Regions from separate parts of the Alsobacter sp. R-9 genome, predicted to be linked through region 2. Evidence: riboswitches for the same ligand, from Rfam matches in the RefSeq annotation. Region 2 holds a riboswitch; the other holds the start of a gene.

Region 1 (10,607 bases), on a different contig from region 2:
GCCCGGCGGCGGGCCAGCGCCAGCGCCAGGGCGGCGCCGGCGACGAGCGAAATCAGCGTGGAGAGACCCGCCTGCAGCGTCGAGAACAGCAGGATGCGGTGCAGCCACGGGCTGCCGAGGACCCGCAGGTCGAGCCCGTCGCCGGCGGACCAGAGGCCCGCCAGCCCCGTGCCGACGATCCCGACGACGGCCGCCGCGGCGACGAGGCCGGGACCGCGCACGGCGCGGTCAGCGCGCGGTGGCCGACAGCCACTCGTCGATCCACGCCCTGCGGTTGTCGCGCACGGTCGCGAAGTCGAGGAGCAGGCCCTTCGACGGCTTGGCGAGCCCCGCGAAGGACGCCGGCAGGCCGGCCGCCGGCGTGCGGGCCGGGTACATCCAGTTGCCCTCGGGCATCAGCTCCTGGAACCGCTCCGACGTGACGAAGTCGATGAAGCGGCCGGCGAGGTCCGCCTGCTTCGTCGTCCGCATGACGGCGGCGAGTTCCACCTGCAGGTAGTTCCCCTCGGCGAAGGCCGCGGCCTTGTACTGCTGCTTCTTCTCCACGGCGACGTGGTAGGCCGGCGAGGTGGTGTAGCTCAGCACCATGTCGGCCTCGCCCTTGAGAAACAGGCCGTAGGCCTCCGACCAGCCCTTGGTGAAGGTGACGATGCGCGGGCGCAGCTTCGCCCACGCGGCGGGCGCCTGCTCGCCGTAGACGTCCTTCATCCACAGCAGGAAGCCGAGGCCGGGCGCGCTGGTGCGCGGGTCCTGCACGATGATCCGCGGCCCGTCGGCACGTTCGACGAGCTCCTTCAGGCTCGCCGGCGGGGTCTTGAGCTTCGTCTCGTCGTAGACGAAGGCGAGGTAGCCCCAGTCGAACGGCACGAAGACGCGGCTCGACCACGCCACCGGCAGGTCGAGAGCAGGAATCGTGCGCCCGTGGGGGGCGAGGAGGCCGGTGGCCTCCGCGTCGCCGGCGAGGTTGGCGTCGAGGCCGAGCACGACGTCGGCCTTGGACGAGTCACCCTCGAGCTTCATGCGCGCGACGATGCCGCCGCTGTCGTCGGACGTCATCCAGGCGACCGTGCACCCGCAGGTCTCCTCGAAGCGCTCCTTCAGCGCCTTGCCCGGCCCGTACTTGCCCACGAAGGACGAGTAGGTGTGGACCGTGAGCGTGGGCTTGTCCTGCGCCGACGCCGCACCGGGCGCGACGGCCCACGCCACCAGCGCCGCAACCGCGGCGACGCGCGAAACAACAGACACAACTGTGGTGAGGTTCGTCATCCCTCAATCCCTCCGCCGGCATGACCCGGATCAGGTTCGTCGGGTTGGCACCATCGCCTCTCAGCTCGCCGCGCGAGCACCCCGTGAGCGAAGGCAGATGTAGCGGGGGGTGCGGCGGCGCGCAAGCGCCTGAGACGGGGTCGCAGATCGCGGCGTCACGCTCCGGCAGCAGGCCGGCAAGTCAGTCGTGATCGCATTTGGTGGAGGAGAAGGATGACCAGGTCGGCGGGACCTGGTGGAGCTGAGGGGATTCGAACCCCTGACCTCTGCAGTGCGATTGCAGCGCTCTCCCAACTGAGCTACAGCCCCCTTCCGGGTGCGCCCTCATAAGGCGGGCGGCGGCGGCGTGTCAATCGGCAAAGTCGGGGGCGCGCCGGGTCGGGGCGGCGACGCGTGCCGGACCGTTCCGGCCGTGGCCCGTTCGATGCATCCTCGCGATGCCTGCTTGTCCGCGGAAGGCGGCCCGGCTAAACCAAGGCCGCCTGTCCCGCCGGAGCCGTTCATGCGCGCCATCCTCGACGTCATCCTGCTCGCGCTCGACCTGTACACGTGGGTCATCATCGCGTCGGCGGTGCTGAGCTGGCTGATCGCCTTCAACGTGATCAACATGCGCAACGACTTCGTCCGCATGATCTACAACGGCGTCTACCAGCTCACCGAGCCGGTGCTGGCCCCGATCCGGCGGCGCCTGCCCAACATGGGCGGCCTCGACATCTCGCCCATCGTGCTGCTGCTGCTGATCTTCCTGATCCAGCGCGTGATCGGCTACTACATCTACCCCAACGTGTTCTGATGACCGACGCCGCGCACCCCTGGCAACCGCGAGCCGACGGAGGCCTGTCGGTCTGCGTGCGCCTGACGCCGCGCGGCGGGCGCGATGCGATCGAAGGCGTCGAGACGCTGTCCGACGGGCGGCGCGTGATCAAGGCCCGGGTGAAGGCGGTGCCGGAGGCCGGCAAGGCCAACGCGGCGCTCGCGCGCCTTCTCGCCGCCGCCTGCGGCGTCGCGGCGACGCAGGTGACGCTCTCGTCCGGTGCGACCGCCCGGGTCAAGTCCCTGCACGTCGAGGGCGATGCCGCCGCCCTCGCCGGCGCGCTGGCGCGCACGCTCGGGCTCTGAGCCCGCCCCCGCGGCATACGGAGGGCGCCATGGCCGCCACCATCATCGACGGCAAGGCCGTCGCCGCCGCGCTGCGCGGCCGCATTCGCGACCATGTTGACCGGCTCGCGAAGCAGGGCGTCATCCCGGGCCTCGCGGTGGTGCTCGTCGGCGAGGATCCCGCCAGCCAGGTCTATGTCCGCTCCAAGGCGAAGCAGACGGTGGAGGCCGGCATGCGCTCCATCGAGCACAAGCTGCCGGCCAGTACCGGCGAGGCGGAACTTCTGGCGCTGGTCGGCCGGCTCAACGCGGATCCCGCGGTCGACGGCATCCTCGTCCAGCTGCCGCTGCCCTCCCACATCGATGCCGCCCGCGTGATCGAGACGATCGACCCGGCCAAGGACGTCGACGGGTTCCACCCCGTCAACGCCGGACGGCTCGCCACGGGCACCGGCGGGCTCGTGCCCTGCACGCCGCTCGGCAGCCTGATGCTGCTGAAGACGGTGCGGCCGGATCTCTCCGGGCTGGAGGCCGTCGTCCTCGGCCGTTCGAACATCGTCGGCAAGCCGATGGCGCAGCTGCTGCTCGCGGAGAGCTGCACCGTGACGGTGGCGCATTCGCGCACCCGCGACCTGCCCTCCGTGGCCCGGCGGGGCGACATCCTCGTCGCCGCGGTGGGAAGGCCAGAGATGGTGAAGGGCGACTGGGTGAAGCCCGGCGCCATCGTCATCGACGTCGGCATCAACCGCATCCCGGCGCCGGAGCTCGGCGAGGGCAAGACGCGACTCGTCGGCGACGTCGACACCGCCGCGGCGATGGGCGTGGCGTCGGCGATCACGCCGGTTCCGGGGGGCGTCGGGCCGATGACCATCGCCTGCCTGCTCGCCAACACGCTGGGCGCCGCCTGCGCGCGACGGGGACTGCCCGCGCCGGCGCTCTAGTCTCCCCGTCTCCGCCGAAGGTCGGGCGCCGGCGCGCTTGCTGCACCGCAACGTTGCGGCCATGCTCCGCCTCCGGCGTGAATGGCGGAGGATCGCATGACCGCGAGCAAGACGAACCCCGGGCGTTTCTTCGAGGATTTCCGGCTCGGCGAGACGATCCAGCACGCGACGCCGCGCACCGTCACGACGGGTGACGTGGCGCTCTACACCGCGCTCTACGGCTCCCGCTTCGCCGTGCAGTCGTCCGATGCCTTCGCGCAGGCGATCGGCTATCCCCGCGCGCCAGTGGACGATCTGCTCGTGTTCCACGTCGTCTTCGGCAAGACGGTGCCCGACATCTCGCTCAACGCCGTGGCGAACCTTGGCTACGCCGGCGCGCGGTTCCTGGCGCCGGTCTATCCGGGCGACACGCTGCGATCGGTGTCGCAGGTGATCGGCCTGAAGGAGAACTCCAACCGGCAGACCGGCGTGGTCTATGTCCGCTCGACGGGCTTCAACCAGCATGGGACCGAGGTGCTCGACTATGTCCGCTGGGTGATGGTGCGCAAGCGCGAGCCGGGCCTGCCGGTGCTCGAGGAGCACGTGCCGACCCTGCCGCGCGTCGTCACGCCGGACGCGCTGGGCGATGCCTGCCCGGTGATCGACCCCACCGCCTGGGACGAGGATCTCTCGGGCTCGCCGTTCCGCTGGGCCCACTACGAGGTCGGCGAGCGGATCGACCACGTCGACGCGATGACGGTGGAGGAGGCGGAGCACCAGATCGCCACCCGCCTCTACCAGAACACCGCGAAGGCGCACTTCGACCAGCTCTCGCAGGGACAGAGCCGCTTCGGGCGTCGGCTGATCTATGGCGGACACGTGATCTCGCTCGCCCGGGCGCTGTCGTTCAACGGGCTCGGCAACGCCTTCCACGTCGCCGCGATCAACGGCGGGCGGCACGTCGCGCCGCTCTTCGCGGGCGGCACGGTGTCGGCGTGGAGCGAGGTCCTCGACAAGCAGGCGCTCGACGGGCGCGACGACGTGGGTGCGCTCAGGGTACGGCTCGTCGCCACGAAGGACCGGCCCTGCGCGGACTTCCCCCTCAAGGTCGGGGAGGAGTACGATCCGGCGGTCATCCTCGACCTCGACCTGTGGGTCCTGATCCCGATGTGAGCCCGCCGGCGCGGGCCTGTGGAGCCCGCCCGTGCGCATCCCGTCCGACACCGCCCTCCTCGTCGTCGACGTCCAGGGGGCGATCGACGATCCCCGCTGGGGCCGGCGGAACAATCCCGGTGCGGAGGCGGCCATCGCCGCGCTCATCGGCGCGTGGCGGGACGGCGGGTTCCCGGTGGTGCACGTCCGGCACGATTCCGTCGAGCCTGCCTCGCCCTACCGGCCGGGGCAGCCGCTGCACGCCTTCAAGCCCGAGGCGATGCCGCGCGAGGGCGAGGCGGTCGTCGGGAAGGCGACCGGGAGCGCCTTCGTCGGGACGGGGCTGGAGGAGCACCTCGACGGACTCGGCTGCACCACGCTCGTCGTGTGCGGCGTGCTGGCGCACAACTCCGTCGACACGACGGCGCGGCATGCCGGCTGCCTCGGCTACCGGGTCTTCGTCGTGTCCGATGCGTGCTGGTCGGTGGAGACGCGCGACCCAGCAGGGCGGACATGGCCGGCGGAGGACGTGCACGCGCTCGCCATGGCTCACCTCTCGGGCGAGTACGCGCGGGTGGTGACAGCGGCCGAAGCCGTGGCGGCCGCGCGGCTGACGGCGACCGTTCGCGGCTGGCGGCGGCAGCGGCGGGCGGCGCGGAGCTGATCCGCCCCCCTGCGAGGAAGTGGTCGGGCGACCACTGCAACGACCTGATCCGCGACTCCTTTTGCGAAAATGATTCCCTGATCAATGGCTTGGCCGCCCCCGCGACGGGCCTTGCCCCTGCCGCGCGTGCCTGCGACGTCCCGTTTCAACCGTCGGACGGGGGAGGCGATGGTCTTTCGAGGCGCGTCGAGCAGCACGAGACAACACGCCCGCCATCCGGTCCGGCCGTGGTGCTCGCTGTTGGTCAGATGACCATCGGGAGTCTCTAACAGGAGACTCCTTTTCGGAGAATGATTCCCCGATCACTTCGGGTCCGAATCGATGGCGCGGAGCGTCGGAGACCAAGACGCCGGAGATCTGGCTTCAGCGGCCGGCGGCGACGCGGCCGGGTCGGGCCAGGCGGGCGTGCATCGCCCGCATCGTCTCCCGGGCGCCGACGAGGAACGTCCGGGCGTAGAGGCGCAGCACGGCGTCGCGGTCGTCGGGGATCGGGGCGCGGTACACGTGCTCGCGGATGGCGTGGAACATCACCGCGCCGTGCATCAGCATGACGAGCTCCCGCTCGCCCTGGGTCATGGCGAGGCGGTCGAGCCCCGGCAGCCGGCACTCGTGGCGAAGCTCGCCGACGAGCGGCTCGACGATCCGGGCGGTCAGGGTGGCGCCGCGCGAGGGCGGCACGGGGAACCGATCGAGCGCCGCGCGCACGAACAGGCGCACCGCGAGGCCCTCGTCCTGCTCGGCATAGAGCCGGTAGACCTCGGCGAGCCGGTCCTCGAGGGGCCGGCCCCGGTCGGCGAAGATGGGGCCGAAGTCCTCGGTCCAGCGCGAGGCAAAGATGCGCTGGAACACCGCCTCCACCAGCGCGTCCTTGGAGGGGAAGTAGCGGTAGAGCAGGGCCTGGCGGATGCCGATCGTGTCGGCAAGTGCCCGTGTGGTGCCGGAAAAGCCGTGTTCGGCGAAGAAGCCGGCCGCCGCCATGACGATGCCCTCGCGGCGTTCCGTCGCGGAGAGCCGGGGCGCGCGCTCGCGGCCGCGACCGACCCGTGGAGGCGGCTGCTCCACGGGGGCGTCGAGGCTTCCAAGCCCCTTTTCCGGCACGGCTGCCATGCGTCGATCCGCCCGAATCCGTCGAATGTCCAGTATCCTACCGCATTGCAGTGGGGCCTGACACACGGTACTGAAACGTGCCGGCTGGACGGAGCCGGCCTCCGTTTCTCACCAAAGAGAAGGCGAAATGGCCGACTCCAGGCTCCGGATCGAGCGTCCGCTCTCCCCCCACATCCAGATCTACCGCCCGATGCTGACGATGATGATGTCCATCATCCATCGCATCACGGGCGCCGCCCTGTACTTCGGCACGGTGATCCTCGCCTTCTGGCTGATCATGGCGGCGTCGGGCCCGGCGGGCTTTGCCACGGCTCAGGCGGTGCTGGGCTCGTTCCTCGGGCGCATCCTGCTCTTCGGCTACACCTGGGCGCTGCTGCACCACATGCTGGGCGGCATCCGGCACCTGATCTGGGACACCGGCCGCGGCTTCGGCCCGGTGGAGCGCGAACTCTTCGCCCGCCTCACCCTCGGCGGCTCCGTCGTGCTGACGGTGCTGCTGTGGATCGTCGCCTACGCCGTGCGCTGAGGAGCCCGCCATGTCCGGACCCAAGAGCTCCCCGACGACAAGCTCCCTGACGACGCCGCTGAAGCGGGTGCGAGGCCTCGGCGCCGCCCACAGCGGCACGGACCACTTCTGGCGCCAGCGCATCACGGCGCTCGCCCAGATCCCGCTGACGCTCGCCTTCGTCATCATCCTGCTGAAGGTGATCGGCAAGCCGCCGGCCGACGCTCTGGCGACTTTGTCGCATCCCTTCGTGTCCATCCTCATGCTGCTGTTCGTGACGACCGGCATCGTCCACATGCGCATCGGCATGCAGGTCATCATCGAGGACTACGTCCACGAGGAGCTGCCGAAGGTGCTCCTGCTGGCCCTCAACACCTTCTTCGCGATCGGCGTGGGCGTCGCCTGCGTCTTCGCCATCCTCAAGCTGAGCTTCGGAGCCTGACCATGGTTGCCACCACGAGCAACGGAACCGCTTCCCCCGCGGTGAACGGCGCGGCCTACCCCATCGTCGACCACACCTTCGACGTCGTGGTGGTGGGCGCCGGCGGCGCGGGCCTGCGCGCGACGGTGGGCTGCTCGCAGGCGGGCCTGCGCACGGCCTGCATCTCCAAGGTGTTCCCCACCCGCTCGCACACGGTGGCGGCGCAGGGCGGCATCTCTGCCGCGCTCGGCAACATGGGGCCGGACGACTGGCGCTGGCACATGTACGACACGGTGAAGGGGTCCGACTGGCTCGGCGACCAGGACGCCATCGAGTACCTGTGCCGCAATGCGCCGGCCGCCGTGTACGAGCTCGAGCACTGGGGCGTGCCGTTCTCGCGCACCGGCGAGGGCAAGATCTACCAGCGGCCCTTCGGCGGCATGACCACCGAGTACGGCAAGGGCACCGCCCAGCGCACCTGCGCCGCCGCCGACCGCACCGGCCACGCCATCCTGCACACGCTCTACGGGCAGGCGCTGCGCAACCAGACCGAGTTCTTCATCGAGTACTTCGCCATCGACCTGATCATGGACGAGGAGGGCCGCTGCCGCGGCGTCGTCGCCCTGAAGATGGACGACGGCACGATCCACCGCTTCCGCTCGCACATGGTCATCCTGGCGACGGGCGGCTACGGGCGCGCCTACTTCTCGGCGACCTCCGCGCACACCTGCACGGGCGATGGCAACGCCATGGTGCTGCGGGCCGGCCTGCCGCTGCAGGACATGGAGTTCGTTCAGTTCCACCCGACCGGCATCTACGGCGCGGGCTGCCTCATCACCGAGGGCGCGCGCGGCGAGGGCGGCTACCTGACGAACTCCGAGGGCGAGCGCTTCATGGAGCGCTACGCGCCGTCGGCGAAGGACCTCGCCTCGCGCGACGTCGTCTCGCGCGCCATGACGATGGAGATCCGCGGCGGACGCGGCGTGGGCAGGAACAAGGACCACATCTACCTGCACCTCGACCACCTGGACCCGAAGATCCTGCACGAGCGCCTGCCCGGCATCTCGGAGAGCGCGAAGATCTTCGCGGGCGTCGACGTGACGAAGGAGCCGATCCCGGTCCTTCCGACCGTCCACTACAACATGGGCGGCATCCCGACGAACTATCACGGCGAGGTGCTGACCAAGAGGAACGGCGACCCCGACACCGTGGTCCCCGGGCTGATGGCCATCGGCGAGGCGGCCTGCGTCTCGGTGCACGGAGCCAACCGGCTCGGCTCGAACTCGCTCATCGACCTCGTCGTGTTCGGCCGCGCGGCCGGCCTGCGCGCCGCGGAGATCGTCACGCCGGGCGAGAAGCACGGCGAACTGCCGAAGGGCTCCGCGGACCTCGCGCTGTCGCGCCTCGACCGCTTCCGCAACGCCAGGGGCGGCACGCCGACGGCGGAGCTGCGCGACCGCATGCAGCGCACGATGCAGAGCAACTGCGCCGTGTACCGCACGGGCGACGTGCTGCAGGAGGGCCAGAAGCTCATCCACGAGGTGTGGCGCGGCACGGCCGACGTGAACGTCACGGACCGCTCGCTGATCTGGAACTCCGACCTCATCGAGACGCTGGAGTTCGACAACCTGATCACGCAGGCGGTCGTCACCATGGAGGGCGCGCTCAACCGCAAGGAGAGCCGCGGCGCCCAGGCGCGCGAGGACTACCCCGACCGCGACGACAAGAACTGGATGAAGCACACGCTGGCGTGGATCGACGAGACGAAGCTCTCGGTGCAGATCGACTACCGCCCCGTGCACACCTACACGATGACCAACGACGTCCAGTACATCGAGCCGAAGGCTCGCGTGTACTGAGGACGGAGGCGCTGTCCCATGGTTGAGCTCGCCCTTCCCAAGAACTCGCGCCCGGTCGAGGGCAAGGTGTGGCCGAAGCCGGCCGGCGCCAAGCGGACGACCGAGTTCAGGATCTATCGCTACGACCCGGACGGGGAGAGCAATCCCCGCATCGACACCTACTGGGTGGACCGGGACGACTGCGGGCCGATGATCCTGGACGGGATCATCTGGATCAAGAACAAGATCGACCCGACGCTGACGTTCCGCCGCTCGTGCCGCGAGGGCATCTGCGGCTCGTGCGCGATGAACATCGACGGCACGAACACGCTCGCCTGCACCAAGGCGATGGACGACGTCGCCGGCATCATCCGCATCTACCCGCTGCCGCACATGCCGGTGGTGAAGGACCTGGTGCCGGACCTGACGAACTTCTACGCGCAGCACGCCTCCATCGAGCCGTGGCTGCACACGGCGACGCCGTCGCCGGAGAAGGAGTGGAAGCAGTCCCCCGAGGACCGGCTCAAGCTCGACGGCCTCTACGAGTGCATCCTGTGCGCGTGCTGCTCGACGAGCTGCCCGAGCTACTGGTGGAACGGCGACCGCTACCTCGGGCCGGCGGCACTGCTGCAGGCCTATCGCTGGCTGATCGACTCGCGCGACGAGGCGACGGGCGAGCGCCTCGACAACCTCGAGGATCCGTTCCGCCTGTACCGCTGCCACACGATCATGAACTGCGCCAAGGCGTGCCCGAAGGGGCTCAACCCGGCGAAGGCGATCGCTGAGATCAAGAAGATGATGGTGGCCCGCCAGTTCTGAGGCGTAGGGCCTTTCGGGGAGCGGCGCCACGCGCCGTCTCCACGCTGGACACGCGGACCGCAACGGCACGACCATGGGCCTTGCCGTTGCGGTTCATCGCGATCACCGGACAACACGTGTCGTCACCGTGCCCCACTCCTGGGAGCCGAAAGCACGGTCGCGAGGATCTTGCGGCGGGGTGGCCCCCGCCGGTCTTACTTGCCCTTGCCGGCCGACTTGGCAGCAGCGGCCTTGGCCGCGGGCTTCGCAGCCGCCTTGGCAGCGGCGGCCTTGGCCGGAGCCTTCGCCTTGGGAGCGGCGGCAGGCTTCGCAGCCGGAGCCTTCGCACCGTTGGCCTTGGCGGCAGCCTTCGGCGCAGCGGCCTTGGCCGGGGCCTTCGCAGCAGCAGCCTTGGCAGGCGCCTTGGCGGCGGCCTTCGCAGGAGCCTTCGCGGGAGCCTTGGCGGCAGCCTTGGGGGCCGCAGCGGGCTTTGCGGCGGCAGCCTTGGCCGGGGCCTTGGCAGCCGGCTTCGCGGCCGCCTTGGCGGCGGGCTTCGCTTCCTTCGCCTTGGCCGAAGCCTTCGGCGCAGCCGCCTTGGTGGCGGGCTTTGCAGCTTCCTTCGCCGCGGGCTTTGCAGCCTTGGCGGCGGGCTTCGCTTCCGCCTTGGGGGCGGCCTTCTTTACGCTACCGGTGGACTTCGCTGTCTTCGCCATGGGATACCCTCCGAATCAGGCGACGCGCGGTGAGCGTGGCGAACTAACCTGAAAAAAGAGTATTCGTCACAATTTTTTCAAGTGTAGGCGACCACTCATCAACCGCAATCAGCCGCGCCGCGGCG
Region 2 (10,607 bases):
TATGCGCGCGGCCATTTCGGCCATGGGCTCGGGAACGACCCCTTCAGCGAGCAGTGGCCCTTCATCGCCGCCGACAGCGATGTCGCGGCAGAGGCGGGCATGGTGCTGGCCGTGGAGGCACCGCACTATGTGGACGGGCTCGGCGGGTTCATCATCGAGGACCAGGTGCTGGTCACGGCAACGGGCGTCGAGCGGATGACGCTCAGCCCGTACGACCTGCTCGCGTTGTAGCCGCCGCGACCGATCCCTCCGCTATCTCTCCGGACCGGTGGCAGGCGACGCGGTGGTCGTCCGTGAACGCCTGCAGTTCCGGCGCCTCGCTGCGGCATCGGTCGATCGCCAGCGGGCATCGCGGGTGGAAGCGGCATCCACGCGGCTGGTCGAGCGGGCTGGGCAGATCGCCGGCGACGGGCGCGGCGTGGCGCCGACGCGCGGGGTCCGGAACCGCCTCGATCAGGGCACTCGTGTAGGGGTGCAGCGGTCGGGAGAACAGCGTCGCGACCGGCGCGCTCTCGACGATGCGGCCGAGATACATGACGAGGACCCGGTCGGTGAAGTAGCGCACCACCGCGAGATCGTGGGAGACGAAGAGGTACGACAGGCCGAACTCCACCTTGAGGCGGGCCATCAGGTTGAGGATCTGGGCCTGCACGGACAGGTCGAGCGCCGACACCGGCTCGTCGCAGAGGATCAACTCCGGCCGCAGGATCAGGGCCCGCGCGATGCCGATGCGCTGGCGCTGCCCGCCGGAAAACTCGTGCGGGAACCGCCCCGCCGCCTCGGGCGGCAGGCCGACGAGCGACAGCATGCGCGCCACTTCGTCCCGCCGCTCCCGGGCGCTGCCGCGACCGTGCACGACAAGCGGCGCCTCGAGGATCGCCCCGACCCGGTGCCTCGGGTTGAGCGAGCCGAACGGGTCCTGGAAGATCATCTGCATCCGCCGGCGGAACGGCACCATTCGGCTGTCGGGGAGGCCGGCGATCTCCTGCTCGTCGACGAGCACGGACCCCGACGTGACCGGCGCCAGGCCCAGGATGGCCTTGGCGAGCGTCGACTTACCGCAGCCGGACTCGCCCACCAGCCCGACGGTCTCGCCGCGCCCGACGTCGAGATCGACGCCGTCGACGGCGCGCAGCAGTCCGCCTGGCGTGGCGTAGTGGGTCCTGAGGTCGCGGACGGCCAGGAGCGTCACCGGAGCACCTCCGCTCCGGCAAGCACGACGGGACACGCGACCTTTCCGCCATCGGGCAGGTCAACGAGGGGCGGGACCGCCTGGCGGCAGGATGGCAGCGCCCGGTCGCACCGCGGCGCGAAGGCACACCCCTGTCGTGGCGCGCCGGCGATGCTGCCGGGGATTTCTGCCAGCGGGGCCGAGCGATAGCCGCCCGCTCCGCCCAGGCGCGGCGAGGCAGCCGCGAGGCCGGCGGTGTAGGGGTGCCTGGGCCGGACGAAGATATCGGTCGCAGGACCTGCCTCGACCTGGCGGCCGGCATAGAGCACGGCGACGCGATCGGCCCACTGTGCCACGAGCCCGAGGTCGTGGGTGATCAGCAGGACGGCCATCGTCAGTTCGCGCCGCAGCCGGTCGATGAGGTCGAGAACCTGCGCCTGGATCGTGACGTCGAGGGCCGTCGTCGGCTCGTCGGCGATCAGGAGGTCGGGACCGCACGCCACCGCCATGGCGATCATGACGCGCTGGCGCAGGCCGCCGGAGAGGCGATGCGGAAACTCGTCCAGCCGGCGTTGCGGATCCGGCACCCTCACGAGGTCCAGCAGTTCTGCAGCCCTGCGTCGTGCTGCCGCCCGGCTCAATCCCTGGTGCAGGCGCAGCCCCTCGGCGATCTGGTCGCCGACGGTCATCACCGGGTTCAGAGACGTCATCGGTTCCTGGAACACCATGGCGACCCGACGACCCCGGATGCGACGCAGCGCGGGTTCCGGCAGCGAGGCGAGATCGTCGCCCGCGAGCTTCACGGATCCGGCGGCGATCCTGGCGCCGCGCGGCAGCAACTGCATGACGGCGAGGGCCGTGAGCGACTTTCCCGAGCCCGACTCACCGACGATGGCGAGTGTCTCACCCGGCATCACGTGGAACGACAGGCCGACGACCCTCGCTACCGGACCGAACGCGACAGTGAGGCCGTCGACCTCGAGGAGGGGCACCGTGCCGCTCATGCCTCCGGCTCCCGGGAGGCGAGGCGGGGATTGAACGCGTCGTTCAGCGCGTCGCCGAGCGTGTTGAGGGCCAGCACCGTGGCGACGATGGCGAGCCCGGGCACGGCGCTGAGATACCAGGCTGTCCGCAGCAGTTCGCGACCCGCGCCGATCATGCTGCCCCAGCTGACGACGTTGGGGTCGCTCAGGCCGAGGAAGGAGAGAGCAGACTCCATCAGGATCGCCGTGGCGACCAGCACCGACGAGCTGACGATGAGCGGTGGGAGCGCGTTGGGCAGGATCTCCTGCAGGATGATCCGGCCGTGCCCGTAGCCGAGGCTGCGGGCCGCCATGACGAAGTCCTTTCCCCTCAGGCTGCGGAACTCGGCCCGCACCAGCCGCGCCGTCGTCGGCCACGTCACGATGCCGATGGCGCCAACGACCGTGGCGAGCGAGGGCTGCGCGACCGCGACCAGCACGACGAGCAGCAGGAAGCTCGGCGGCGTCTGGAAGATCTCGATGATCTTGACCAGCACGAGGTCCACCCGGCCGCCGAAGTAGCCGGCCATGGCGCCGACGACGAGACCGATGGCGACACCGAGCACCATCGCCGCAACGCCGACGAGGAGCGAGACCCGCGCGCCCCATATCACGCCGGCGGCGACGTCGCGTCCCAGGCTGTCCGTGCCGAGAGGATAGGCCGGGTTCTGGAAGGGCCACAGCAGCGGGCGCGCCACCATGGCCAGCGGATCCTCCGGATAGAGCCATGGCGCGGCGACGGCCAGCGCGATGGCGACGGCGAGGAAGGCGAGGGAGGCGATACCTGCGGGATTGGCGAGAAGGGTTCGCCAGCCCGACCGCGTCGGGCGAAACACCGTGGGCACCGTGGTGTCGGTCATGCCGCATCCCCGATCCGGGGGTCGAGCCAAGCCTGCAGCAGATCGACGAGCATGTTCACGACGATCACCATGATCGAGGAGAGCAGCAGCACGCCGAGCAGCACGTTGAAGTCACGGCGCTGGACCGCCTCGAACGCGAGCCGGCCGAGGCCGGGCCAGGTGAAGACGGTCTCCACGACGACCGCGCCGCCGAGGATGCCGCCGATGTGGATGCCGGCCATCGTGGTCACGGGGATCAGCGCATTGCGCAGCACGTGGCGCACGGCCACGGCCGTCCCCGACAGTCCCTTGGCACGGGCGGTGCGGACGAAGTCCAGCTCGGAGACCTCCAGAACCGCCGCGCGGGTCAGACGCGCGTAGATCGCGACGTAGAAGAGACCGAGGGTCACGGCTGGCAGCACGAGGTGCCGGGCCCTGTCGATAACGAGATCGAGGCCGGTCATCCCCGACGCGATGGTTTCGCGTCCGCCGCTCGGCAGCCAGCCGAGCTTCACGGAAAACAGCACGATGAGCATCAGGCCGACCCAGAAGCCGGGCAGGGAGTAGAGCAGAAGCGCGACCAGCGACAGGACGCGGTCCGGCCAGCGGTTGGCCCGCAGCGCCATCACGCAGCCCGAAGCGATCCCGGCCACGAAGGCGAAGACCAGCGCCACGGCCATCAGGAGCAGCGTCGGCGGAAGCCGCTGCCAGATCAGGTCCGCGACCGGCATGTTGTAGCGGGGAGAGAAGCCCAGGCTGCCCTGCGCGAGGCCGGCGAGGTAGGCCTGCAGCTGGGCCAGGACCGGCAGATCGAGGCCGAAACGCGCCCGCAGCTGGCGCATCAGCTCCTCCGTGGCGGCGCCCGACTCCGCGGCGAGCACGTCCGCGGCGTCGCCCGGCGCCAGCTTCAGCAGGAAGAAGTTGAGCACCACGATCGCCAGGATGGTCGGGATCGCGGCCAGGAGGTTGCGTCGGACGCTGCGCAGGAGGCGCGCCTGTGAGGTCATGAAGGATGTCGTCGAACCACGGTCTCTGCGGAGCGGCAGTCTGCCGTGCCCGCTTCCGAACGCCAAGCCGGATCCGCGGACGCAGCGCGATCGGGCCTGCGGGGAGAAGAATGCCCTCTGAAGGTGCCGCGCTGGAGACGATCCGTTCTTTCGTGGCGTGTCGGCGCCGTGGAGACGTGGATCGAGCGGCCGCGCGAACCCGGGAAAAGGTGCTGATTCCGCTCTCAGGTCCGTGACCGCAGGGCCGCATCGACGGCGGTCCGGATATCGCGTGCCGCTGCACGAGGATCCGGACTCCCGGCGATGGCGGCGACCACGGCGAGGCCGTCCGCGCCGGCCCGGATGCACGGCTCCGCCGCGTCGGCCGTCATGCCGCCGATGGCGACGACGGGTCGCCGGGACAGTTGCACGCATCGCGCGAGGCCGGGGATGCCCATGGGCTCCGCCGCGTCCGGCTTGACGCCGCGGGAGACGACGGGACCCACGCCAAGGTGGTCGACGATGTCCCATGGAACGGACGCCATCTCGTCCGGGTGCGTGATCGAGAGACCGATGACGGCGTGTTCGCCCAGGATGGCGCGCGCTGCCGCGGGAGGCAGGTCGTCCTGGCCCACATGCACGCCGGCCGCGCCTGCCGCGAGCGCGACGTCCGGCCGGTCGTTGACGATCAACGGCACGCCCGTGCCGGCGAGCGCGGCGACGAGAGCGCGAGCCTGTTCCAGCAGCCGTCCCGCCTTGGCGGCAGGGTCGCGCAGCTGCACCAGCGTCGCGCCGCCTTGAACCGCCGCAAGCACGACGTCGACGAGTTCGCGCCCGGCGGTCAGAGGGGCGTCGGTGACGAAGTAGACCCTCAGGTCGACGTTGCGGGACACCGGTCAGGCCTCCGTGGAGATCGCGTGGAGGGCATCCAGCAGATGCACGGCAAAGCTTCCGGGTCCCTGCGCGGCGGCCGCGGCGCGCGTCGCCGCCGCCTTCATCAGGGACAGCGCCGCGACGGCACCATCCCGGGGGCCGGCCACGGCAAGGCACGCGCCGACGAGCGCGGTCGTGGCGCAGCCGGTTCCGGTCACGTCCTGGCTCATCGGATGGCCGCCGGTGATGCCGCTCACATCGTCGCCGGACACCACGTAGTCCGTCGCGCCGGTGATGGCGACCACGGCGCCCGAGCGCGCCGACAGCGACCTTGCCGCGGCCAGCGCCTCCTCGCTTCCGGCCGCCGAGTCGACGCCCCTTGGCCGGGCGCCGGAGACCCCGGCGAGCGCGATGATCTCGCTGGCGTTGCCGCGCACCACGGCAGGGCCCCTGTCCAGCAGTCCGGCGGCGACCCGGTTGCGATAGCCGGTCGCGCCGACGCCGACGGGGTCGAGCACCCACGGCACGCCTGCCTTCGCTGCAGCCGTCGCCGCCCGCTCCATGCCGGCCACGAAGCCGGCATCCAGCGTCCCGATGTTCACCACCAGTGCGCGCGAGAAGGCGACGAACTCCTCGACCTCCTCCACCGCATGAACCATCGCCGGGGAGGCGCCTGCGGCGAGGAGGACGTTGGCGGTGAAGTTCATCACCACGAAGTTCGTGATGTTGTGCACGAGCGGCCGCTCCGCGCGCACGGCGCGCAGGACGCCAGCCGAAGCCTCGGGCGACGGTTGCAGTTCCGGCAAAGTCATTGGTTTCGCCTCCCTCCGCCGGAATGACCCGGATCAGGTTCGATGGGTTCGGCCCGCTGCCGTCTCAGCCCGAAGGCACCCCAGGACGTCGGGACGGTAGGGCCGGCGCGGCAGCTGCGCAAGCGGTTTGCACGGCAGGCTTCGGGTGCGCCGGCCACCCCGCGGGACCCGGGGCGACCGGGGCTCGGCAACGGATTCGTCAGAGATTCCCGTCATACGATCGTCGTAACCGACGCCCGAGGTGCAACCCGTGCTGACTTCAGCCCTGAATGCCAAGGTGGACTCCCCCGAGGGGGTGCAGGTCGCCCTTGAGGCGATCCGCAAACACCTCGGCATGGAGGTCGCGTACATCTCGGAGTTCAGGGGCGACGAGACGGTGTTCCGGATGGTCGACGCCCCCGGCCTCGAGCACATGATCAAGCCCGGCGACCGGATGCCGCTGGACTCGGTCTATTGCCGGCACATCCTCGCCGGGCGCCTGCCCGAGTTGATGGCGGACACGTCGGACTACGACCTCGCACAGAGCATCCCGATCACGAAGAGCGTTCCCATCGGCGCGCACATGAGCGTCCCGATCCGGGGCAAGGACGGCACGCCTCTCGGGATGTTCTGCTGCCTCAGCCCCCATGCCAACGGCACGCTCAATCCACGGGACCTGCAGATCATGCGGGTCTTCGCCGATCTCGCCGCGGCCGAACTCACCCGTCAGGATGAGACGGAGACCACGGCGGCGCGCAAGCGCGAGGAGATCGCGGGAGTGATCTCGGCGCGCGCCTTCTCGATGGCCTACCAGCCGATCTGGAGCTTCAGCCAGCGCCAGCCGTCCGGCTTCGAGGCGCTCTGCCGGTTCCGCCCGGAGCCCTACCGGTCGCCGGACAAGTGGTTCGGCGAGGCGTTCGGTGTCGGCCTCGGCGTCGACCTCGAGATCGCCGTGCTGCGGTCCGGACTCGAAATCCTCCCCATGCTGCCCGAGCCGATCTACGTCTCAGTCAATGCCTCTCCCGAGACCGTGCTGAGCGGTCGGCTGGCCGAAGCCCTTTCCGGCGTTCCGGCTCGCCGGGTGGTGATCGAGGTGACGGAGCATGCCCCCGTCGGCGACTATGGTCAGCTGCTCGCGGCCCTCGCACCGCTCCGCGCCGCCGGCTTCCGGCTGGCCATCGACGACGCGGGGGCCGGCTATTCGGGGCTCCAGCACATCGTCCAACTGCAGCCCGACATCATCAAGCTCGACATGAGCCTGACCCGCTCGGTGGACGTGGACCAGGCGCGCCGGGCACTCGCCGCCGCGCTGATCTATTTCGCGGCCGAGACCGGATGCACCATCGTTGCGGAAGGCATCGAGACCGAAAGCGAGATGGAAACCCTTCGCCTTCTCGGTGTCTGCAGCGGGCAGGGCTACTTCATCGGGCGCCCGACGGACGAGGCCGGGGTGCGGGCCCTGCTGGCCCCCGCTGTTCTGCGGAAGACGGCGTAGGCGACCCCGGCGCCGGAGTGGACGAGGCCTGCGCAATGGGCCGGACTTGACCCGCGGCCTCGGGCGGCGGGAGACTTCGACCTCCGATCCCTTCAAGGGGACATGCCGATGTCACTCAACCGCCTCGCCCTCGCCATCCTCGCGTCCTGCGCCCTCGCCGGGTGTCAGACGCCGGAACAATCCCTCATGAGCGCACAGGACATGTGCGCCGCCTCCGGCTACCGGCCCGGGACGAAGACATTCAACCGGTGCGTCCAGACCGCCTATCGCGACAACCGGATGGAGGCACAGGCCGCCAACAACGCGGTTCTGGCCGGGGCAACCGCGGGCCTCGTGGGCGGCGCGGTCGTGGCCGCCTCGACCTATCCCGGCGGCTACTACTACGGCCCGGGGCCATACTATGGCGGGCCCTACTACAGGCCCCGCTACTACGGCTATGGCTACGGCGGAGGCCCCTACTACGGAACGGGCGTCTGGTACGGCTGGTAGCCGGACGCAGGCTGGACCGGAAGCCACGGCGGCCCCCGGTCCAAACCGTCCTGCAGACGTCGCGCCGGATCAGCACCGGGTGGCGACGATCTCGAGATACGCGCTCGGCACCACGACCGTGCCGTCTCTGGCGGTGTTGAACTCTCCGATGAGCGCGAGGATGTCGTGCTCCAGCGCCTCGGCCTTCGCCGGATCGAGAGACGCGAAGGCCTTGTGGACCGGTCCGTAGACGGCGCGGAACAGGTCGACGAAATGGGCCGGCGACCGGTACCGGAAGGTGAAGAACCGCCGTGTCGATGCGACCTCGGCGTCCCGTCCGAAGAGCTCCGCGACGTAGGGTTCCGTCCCCCAGAGCGCCGGCGACTTGACCCCTGCCGGCGGCGGAACGTGGGTCCCGATCACCTTGAAGAGGCGGCCGATGAACCCGTCAGGCGTCCAGTTGGCGAGACCGATGCGTCCGCCGCTGCGGCAGACCCGGGCGAGTTCTCGTGCGGTGCGGGCGTGATCCGGCGTGAACATGATGCCGAACGTCGACAGCACGACATCGAAGCTGCCGTCCGGGAATGGCAGGGCCTCGGCGTCGGCCTCCTGGAAGTCGACCATGAGCCGCTCTGCCCTGGCGCGGTCCCTGCCGCGCTCCAGCAGCGCTCCGACGTAGTCGGTGGACACGACGTCGGCGAAGCGTCGTGCTGCCGCCAGCGTGGCGTTGCCATTGCCGGCGGCGACGTCGAGCACACGCTGGCCTGCGCGCAGGTCGACGGCCTCGCAGAGGGTTTCGCCGACGATCTGCAGGGTGGTTCCGATGATGGCGTAGTCGCCGGAGGCCCATGTCGACTTCTGCCGTGACTTGATGGCCTCGAAGTCGACGGTGGGCGGGATCTGCTGAGCAGCGGACATGGCGTCTTCCTTCCTGGTTCCGGGCCGCCAAAGTCTGCGGCCGGGGTGCGCGGGTCCGACGGTCACCGCGACTTGCGGTTCCGCGTCCTTGATCTAGTCTCGCCTGACTGGCGTTCGTCCTGGCGACGGACCTCGCCCCGACGGTTGTCCCGAGCGCGATCCGCAAGAGGGAGACTGGGGGCGAGGGATCGGAGCGGGCGTGGGAGCCGGCGTGGAAGCGGCCATGGAATCGGCGGGAGAGCGGCAAGGCGGGCTCGAACTGCGCTTGATCGGGCCCCTCGTGGTGTCGCGCGACGGCGTGGAACAGCGCCTTCCTCCCTCCCGGAAGGTTCGCGCCCTGCTCGGGTATCTGGCGCTGGCGCGGGGGCCTGTCCGCCGCGGTGAATTGTGCGAGATGCTATGGGAGGTTCCCAGCGACCCCCGCAGCGAACTCCGCTGGTGCCTCAGCAAGATCCGGGCGCTGGTGGACGAACCGCAGCGGCGGCGGCTCCACGCCCGCGACGACTCGGTCGCTCTCGACCTGTCGGACTGTTCCGTGGACGTGCGTTCCGTCCTTCCCTTGCCCACGCCGGCGGAGGAGCCGCTTGGCCTCGACGAGATCCGCCGACGCCTGTCCCTGTTCCGCGGCGAACTGCTCGAAGGCGTCGAGATCGACCACAGCCCCCTGTTCGATACCTGGATCGTGGCGCAGCGCCGGCGCCTCGGCAGCTGTCGGGCCTCGCTGCTGGAACTGCTCGCCGCGCGGTCCGGTGGCGAGGAGGCTCTCGAGGCGCTGGAGATGCTCGTCCGCCAGAACCCCTTCGACCTTCAGGTCCAGGAACGGCTCATGGTCGAGCTGGTTCGCCGCGGGCGCCTGCGCGAGGGCGAGCAGCATCTCGAGGCCGCGGTGAAGCTGTTCGAGTCGGATGCGGTGGATCCTGCGCCCCTCCGATCCGTATGGCGGAGGAGCAGGGTCCTGCACGCCGCCGGGGGCGTCCCGTCCGACCCGTTGCTGAAGGCGGAGCCCGGCGTCCCCCGGGCGATGGCCGCGGAGCCCATCGTGCCCTCGGCCACGCCGCGGCGTGCCTCCATCGCGATCATCCCGTTCGCGGGCGTCGGGCCGCCGTCCGGGAATGCCACGTGGCTGCCGGCGGCTCTGGCCCATGACGTCATCACGCGGCTGGCCAAGCTCCGGACCCTGTTCGTCATCGCCCAGGGCTCTGTCCTCGCCCTGCATGAACGGCAGTACGGCGCGCAGGACTCCGCCCGCATGCTGGGCGTGGACTACGTCGTCGGGGGCACGCTGCTGCAGAGCGGCGAGCGGCTCGTCGTCCAGGCGGAACTGCTGGAGACGCAGTCCACGCGGGTCGTCTGGGCAGAAACCTTCGACACGCGCCTCCAGGACGCCCTTGCCGTGCTCGAAGGCATCGGCAACCGGATCGTGTCGTCGGTGATTGCCGAGATCGAGGCTCTCGAGCGTCACCGTGCGGTGCTGAAGGCGCCGAGTTCGCTCGATGCCTGGGAGGCCTACCACCGCGGCCTCTGGCACATGTACCGCTTCACCCCCGACGACAACGGGCAGGCCCGCCACTTCTTCGCGCAGGCGGTGCGGCTCGATCCCACGTTCTCGCGTGCCTTTGCCGGCCTTTCATTCACCCACTGGCAGGATGCGTTCCAGGGCTGGGCCGCTGATCCACGCGCCGCCACGGAACTCGCGCAGACCCTCGCGGGGCAGAGCCTCGAGGTCGACGACCGCGATCCGGCGGCCCACTGGGCCATGGGGCGCGCGCTATGGCTGCGGGGCCGGCTGGACGAGTCCATCACCGAGCTCGAGCAGGCCGTCCATCTCAGCCCCAACTTCGCGCTGGCGCACTATAATCTCGCCTTCGTCCACTCCACGACCGGCGATCCGTCCGCGGCGATCGGGTTCTCGGACCAGTCGCGGGAGCTCAGTCCGTTCGACCCCATGCTGTTCGGCATGTTCGGTTCGCGCGCCATGGCGCTGGTCCGGCTCGGGCGGTTCGACGAGGCCGCGGACTGGGGCCTTCGGGCGGCGACGCGCCCC

The links. Region 2 has a riboswitch for thiamine pyrophosphate ahead of thiM (hydroxyethylthiazole kinase). Riboswitches for the same ligand answer to the same signal wherever they lie in the genome.
Region 1: another riboswitch for thiamine pyrophosphate. It lies ahead of thiB (thiamine ABC transporter substrate binding subunit); the one in region 2 lies ahead of thiM (hydroxyethylthiazole kinase).

Annotation. Positions count from the first base shown of each region.
Region 1 covers NZ_JBTSWJ010000009.1:171,519-182,125, forward strand. The annotation lists gene ACX9GQ_RS15885 (ABC transporter permease subunit) at 1-221, opposite strand, end outside; gene thiB (thiamine ABC transporter substrate binding subunit) at 229-1,266, opposite strand; TPP riboswitch at 1,256-1,360, opposite strand; tRNA gene ACX9GQ_RS15895 (tRNA-Ala) at 1,500-1,575, opposite strand; gene ACX9GQ_RS15900 (YggT family protein) at 1,769-2,059, shown strand; gene ACX9GQ_RS15905 (DUF167 family protein) at 2,059-2,385, shown strand; gene folD (bifunctional methylenetetrahydrofolate dehydrogenase/methenyltetrahydrofolate cyclohydrolase FolD) at 2,415-3,305, shown strand; gene ACX9GQ_RS15915 (MaoC family dehydratase) at 3,402-4,457, shown strand; gene ACX9GQ_RS15920 (cysteine hydrolase family protein) at 4,489-5,100, shown strand; gene ACX9GQ_RS15925 (TetR/AcrR family transcriptional regulator) at 5,464-6,207, opposite strand; gene sdhC (succinate dehydrogenase, cytochrome b556 subunit) at 6,335-6,733, shown strand; gene sdhD (succinate dehydrogenase, hydrophobic membrane anchor protein) at 6,744-7,154, shown strand; gene sdhA (succinate dehydrogenase flavoprotein subunit) at 7,157-8,992, shown strand; gene ACX9GQ_RS15945 (succinate dehydrogenase iron-sulfur subunit) at 9,011-9,790, shown strand; gene ACX9GQ_RS15950 (hypothetical protein) at 9,985-10,482, opposite strand; gene ACX9GQ_RS15955 (N-acetyltransferase family protein) at 10,591-10,607, opposite strand, start outside.
Region 2 covers NZ_JBTSWJ010000012.1:146,619-157,225, forward strand. The annotation lists gene ACX9GQ_RS19005 (M24 family metallopeptidase) at 1-231, shown strand, start outside; gene ACX9GQ_RS19010 (ABC transporter ATP-binding protein) at 203-1,192, opposite strand; gene ACX9GQ_RS19015 (ABC transporter ATP-binding protein) at 1,189-2,175, opposite strand; partial or broken gene ACX9GQ_RS19020 (ABC transporter permease) at 2,172-3,014, opposite strand; gene ACX9GQ_RS19025 (ABC transporter permease) at 3,050-4,039, opposite strand; gene thiE (thiamine phosphate synthase) at 4,264-4,911, opposite strand; gene thiM (hydroxyethylthiazole kinase) at 4,915-5,703, opposite strand; TPP riboswitch at 5,698-5,796, opposite strand; gene ACX9GQ_RS19040 (sensor domain-containing phosphodiesterase) at 5,954-7,177, shown strand; gene ACX9GQ_RS19045 (hypothetical protein) at 7,286-7,666, shown strand; gene ACX9GQ_RS19050 (class I SAM-dependent methyltransferase) at 7,736-8,563, opposite strand; gene ACX9GQ_RS19055 (tetratricopeptide repeat protein) at 8,787-10,607, shown strand, end outside.